Regions from separate parts of the Clostridioides sp. LIBA-7602 genome, predicted to be linked through region 2. Evidence: a T-box and tRNA genes for the amino acid it is inferred to sense, from the RefSeq annotation. Region 2 holds a T-box; the other holds one or more tRNA genes.
The links. A T-box is a leader RNA that pairs with one kind of tRNA and senses whether it is charged. The one in region 2 lies ahead of metG (methionine--tRNA ligase), so its partner is inferred to be a tRNA-Met.
Positions count from the first base shown of each region.

Region 1: it has a tRNA-Met gene. The T-box ahead of metG (methionine--tRNA ligase) is inferred to sense a tRNA for this amino acid. The anticodon was not compared.

Region 1 covers NZ_CP196991.1:37,710-40,070, forward strand. Annotated here, with positions in the region: tRNA gene ACTG45_RS00305 (tRNA-Val) at 1-7, shown strand, start outside; tRNA gene ACTG45_RS00310 (tRNA-Asp) at 13-89, shown strand; tRNA gene ACTG45_RS00315 (tRNA-Thr) at 101-175, shown strand; tRNA gene ACTG45_RS00320 (tRNA-Tyr) at 190-274, shown strand; tRNA gene ACTG45_RS00325 (tRNA-Leu) at 284-367, shown strand; tRNA gene ACTG45_RS00330 (tRNA-Gly) at 392-466, shown strand; tRNA gene ACTG45_RS00335 (tRNA-Arg) at 491-567, shown strand; tRNA gene ACTG45_RS00340 (tRNA-Gln) at 577-652, shown strand; tRNA gene ACTG45_RS00345 (tRNA-Lys) at 661-736, shown strand; tRNA gene ACTG45_RS00350 (tRNA-Ser) at 739-827, shown strand; tRNA gene ACTG45_RS00355 (tRNA-Phe) at 831-906, shown strand; tRNA gene ACTG45_RS00360 (tRNA-Met) at 913-986, shown strand; tRNA gene ACTG45_RS00365 (tRNA-Ile) at 1,001-1,077, shown strand; tRNA gene ACTG45_RS00370 (tRNA-His) at 1,098-1,174, shown strand; tRNA gene ACTG45_RS00375 (tRNA-Lys) at 1,183-1,258, shown strand; tRNA gene ACTG45_RS00380 (tRNA-Cys) at 1,266-1,339, shown strand; tRNA gene ACTG45_RS00385 (tRNA-Arg) at 1,349-1,425, shown strand; tRNA gene ACTG45_RS00390 (tRNA-Val) at 1,438-1,513, shown strand; gene ACTG45_RS00395 (hypothetical protein) at 1,589-2,002, shown strand; gene ACTG45_RS00400 (pyruvate carboxylase) at 2,305-2,361, shown strand, end outside.
Region 2 covers NZ_CP196991.1:4,105,709-4,108,069, forward strand. Annotated here, with positions in the region: gene metG (methionine--tRNA ligase) at 1-1,178, opposite strand, end outside; T-box leader at 1,262-1,510, opposite strand; gene ACTG45_RS19050 (spore maturation protein) at 1,576-2,097, opposite strand; gene ACTG45_RS19055 (nucleoside recognition domain-containing protein) at 2,113-2,361, opposite strand, start outside.

The DNA of each region.
Region 1 (2,361 bases), 200 kb from region 2:
CCCACCATTTGCGGCCTGGTAGTTCAGTTGGTTAGAATGCCAGCCTGTCACGCTGGAGGTCGAGGGTTCGAACCCCTTCCAGGTCGCCAAAACAAAAAATGCTGGTGTGGCTCAACGGTAGAGCAGCTGACTTGTAATCAGCAGGTTGTAGGTTCGATTCCTATCACCAGCTCCATGTAAAATTAATACGGAGGATTTCCCGAGCGGCCAAAGGGGGCAGACTGTAAATCTGTTGTCATCGACTTCGGTGGTTCGAATCCACCATCCTCCACCAAAAAAATGCGCGGATGTGGCGGAATTGGCAGACGCACTAGACTTAGGATCTAGCGCCATTGGCGTGGGGGTTCGACTCCCTTCATCCGCACCATTTTTTATTCAATTTAATAAACGAGCGGGAATAGTTCAGTGGTAGAGCGCAACCTTGCCAAGGTTGAAGTCGCGAGTTCGAATCTCGTTTCCCGCTCCAAATTTTGTGTTTATATTGTAATGTGGGTGCATAGCTCAGCTGGATAGAGCAACGCCCTTCTAAGGCGTGTGTCCGGGGTTCGAATCCCTGTGCGCTCACCACATATATATTGGGGATTAGCCAAGTCGGTAAGGCACATGACTTTGACTCATGTATGCGTAGGTTCGAGTCCTGCATCCCCAGCCAAATAACATGGTCTATTAGCTCAGTCGGTAGAGCACCTGACTTTTAATCAGGGTGTCCCGCGTTCGAGTCGCGGATAGATCACCAATGGAGAGGTGTCCGAGTGGTTTAAGGAGCTGGTCTTGAAAACCAGTGACTTCGAAAGGGGCCGTGGGTTCGAATCCCACCCTCTCCGCCAGATGCCCAGATAGCTCAGTCGGTAGAGCAGGGGACTGAAAATCCCCGTGTCGGTGGTTCGATTCCGCCTCTGGGCACCAAAGTATGGCGGTATAGCTTAGTTGGCTAGAGCGTTCGGTTCATACCCGAAAGGTCATAGGTTCGACTCCTATTACCGCTACTAAAATTTAATGTGGGCCATTAGCTCAGTTGGTTAGAGCGCCCGGCTCATAACCGGTAGGTCTGGGGTTCGAGTCCCTGATGGCCCACCACATTAAATTATGAATACATGGTGGGTATAGCTCAGTTGGTTAGAGCGCCAGATTGTGGCTCTGGAGGTCGTGAGTTCGACTCTCATTATCCACCCCAACTAATATGGTCTATTAGCTCAGTCGGTAGAGCACCTGACTTTTAATCAGGGTGTCCCGCGTTCGAGTCGCGGATAGATCACCAAAAAGGTGGCGACATAGCCAAGTGGTAAGGCAGTGGACTGCAACTCCTTGATCCCCAGTTCGAATCTGGGTGTCGCCTCCAATAAAACATGCGCTCATAGCTCAACTGGATAGAGTGTCTGACTACGAATCAGAAGGTTAGGGGTTCGAGTCCCTTTGGGCGCACCATATAAACATCGAGGGATTATAGCTCAGCTGGGAGAGCACCTGCCTTACAAGCAGGGGGTCACAGGTTCGAGCCCTGTTAATCCCACCAGTGCAAACCTCTAGTAATTTTACTAGAGGTTTTATTTTTGATTAAAAAAGTTTTTATATTTAGGAGGTAAGAAACTTGTATATAATAATAGGAAATGAAATAGTTGATAGCGAAGAACTAAAATTAACTATAGATAAAAATAGCAAATTTAAAGTTGAAAAAGATTTAAGTAAAAGTACAAAAAGGGAAGATGTAATTGCATATCAGTTGAGTATAGATTTGAATTACTTAGATACTATTATAAGCGAACAATATGATTCTGTTAACTTATCTGATGAAGAAAAATTTGATGAATATATGACTTTATCTGATGAACTTGCACTAGATTTAGAAGAATTTATGCCAAAATACACAATAATAAATGCTAGAGCATATAAATTAGATGAGGTAGATGGAGTCGTAAAAATAATCTTGGCTATAGCTTATGCGGATTTAGGTCATTTAAAACTTTCAGATGTAGTGAAGAGGGTATCTAGACAAATAGATTAGGGTATGAACGATATTAAAAAAATATATAAAATCTTACGTAAAGATGAAAATAATTATGTAAACATAAGAAAAAACAGTATAAAATCAAGTCAATTGTAGAAATTTTCACATAAATTTGCCTGAAATTCCATAAAAAATGCCTTAATTTTAGTGAGGTAAATTGAGTTTACACAGTCTAAAAATTACTTATATTTATAAATTTATCTTATTAATTAAGGAACTTGCTTAAACATCTTCAAAAATAAAGTATTTTAGTCTATAATCTTTAATATTACACAAACAATAAAGGAGAAGAATAGAGTATGCTTAAAAAGTTTAATAAAATACTAGTAGCTAATAGAGGCGAAATAGCTATAAGA
Region 2 (2,361 bases):
GTTGATACAGCTTGCTCTTTTAAATCTGCATCAAAGTCAGTTGAAACTTTTACTGTTGGTATTATACCATTATTATACTTTTCAACCATGGCTACTGTTCTGCTTATTAAGTTTCCTAAATCATTTGCTAGGTCATAATTTATTCTTGTTACAAAATTTCTATGAGTATAACTTCCATCTTGTCCAAATGCAAACTCTCTTAATAAGAAATATTTAAGTGTATCTATTCCATATCTTTCTATTATAGGTTCTGGATAAACCACATTACCTTTTGATTTACTCATCTTATCATCAGCAAATAATATCCATCCATGTCCAAATACTTGCTTTGGAACTTCTAAACCTAAAGCCATTAAAAGTGCTGGCCATATTATTGTATGGAATCTCACTATTTCTTTACCTACTATTTGAACATTTGCAGGCCAATATTTTTTGAATTCTTCATCATTGTCAGTCATATATCCTAATGCTGTTATGTAATTACATAAAGCATCTACCCATACATAAATTACATGTTTTTCATCAAAAGGAACTTTTATACCCCAGTCAAAAGTCGTTCTTGTTACGCTTAAGTCCTCTAATCCTTTATCTAAAAAGTTTGCTACCATTTCGTTTTTTCTAGCAGCAGGGAAACAGAAGCTATCATCCTTAAATAACTCTTTTAATCTATCTTCATATTTAGATAGTCTAAAGAAATAAGATTCTTCTTTCACTAAATATGTTTCTCTTCCACAATCAGGGCATTTATTTCCTTCCAATAATTGAGATTCTGTCCAGAAACTTTCACAAGGAGTACAATATCTACCTTCATATTCTCCTTTATATATATCACCTTGCTCATATAATTTAGTAAATATTTTTTGTATTATGTCTGTATGTCTTTTTTCTGTTGTTCTTATAAAATCATCATAAGATATATCCATAGTATTCCATAAAGCCTTTATATCTTTTATCATTCCATCAAGATATTCTATCTCTGACATTCCTTGTTCTATAGCTTTCTTTTGGATTTTTTCACCATGCTCATCTGTTCCTGTTAAGAACTTTACATCGTATCCACAAAAACGCTTAAATCTAGCTATCGTATCTGCTGCTACTGTTGAATAAGTATGACCTATGTGTAATCCTCCACTTGGATAGTATATTGGTGTTGTTACATAAAAACTCGGTTTGCTCATATTATTTACCTCCTAATTTTTTTATCGTTCTAGTTTTATAAATATTTCATTGAAATAATAAAAAATCGCCTCCTATGAGCTAACATAGGGGCGAGATTATTCACGGTACCACCCTAATTCATCTATAATAATTATGTTTCACATGAAATGTAGAAATTCACTTTATAGACATCTTAGTAGACTATAACGTGCCCAACCGTTTTATCCTAGCATATATGCTCAGATAAAAAGCTCCAAGACCATCTTCAATAAAGCTTTTGACACTAGCTTTCACCTAACCTAGCTCTCTGATAGAAAAAACCTTTATTTACTCTTCTTTTCATAGCTTATAATTTATATTACTATTTATTTCTATATAATCACTATATTATAAAATTTTTCCCACATTGTCAACAAATTATACAAATATTACATAGCAAATAAAAACAGCTGCTATAACACCAGCTACATGACTAATCATAGCACATGACAATGTATGCCTAGTATTTTTTATCTTTAGACTTCCATAGTATATTGCCATTGTATAAAAGATAGTTTCAGAAGAACCTACAATTGTAGCACCCATTTTTTCTACTAAACTACCTATTCCAACCCTATTTGCAAGTTCACTATACATACCTAAAGCACCACTTCCAGATAAAGGTTTTACACTTATTAGACCTATTAATTCTTTTGGTATACTCATCATATTAGCTATTGGTGTAAATAACCATTCTAACATATCAAGACCTTTACCTGTTTTGAATATTCCTATTGCCAGGAATATTCCTATTATATATGGTAGAATATCCCATGCTGCCTTTAGCCCATCAATTGCCCCTTTTACAAAACTATCATACACATCTATTTTTTTATATTTACCATAAACTACTATGTACAAAATTATTATTGGTATAAGTAAGTTTGAAAACACTTCCATATATCTACATCCCCTTTATCTATATCTTCTTTGAAAAAATTTACATGTTATTATCGCTATTACTGTAGATATAATGGTTGCAAATAAGGTTGTAAAAATTATTTCACTTGGATTTTGAGCTCCCATATCCATCCTTAATTTAATTATGGTAAATGGAATTATTTGTATAGATGATATATTTATTACCATAAACATAATCATATCATTAGTTGCTGTATCTTTTTTGTTGTTTAAAGTTTGAAGCTCACTCATTGCCTTTAAACC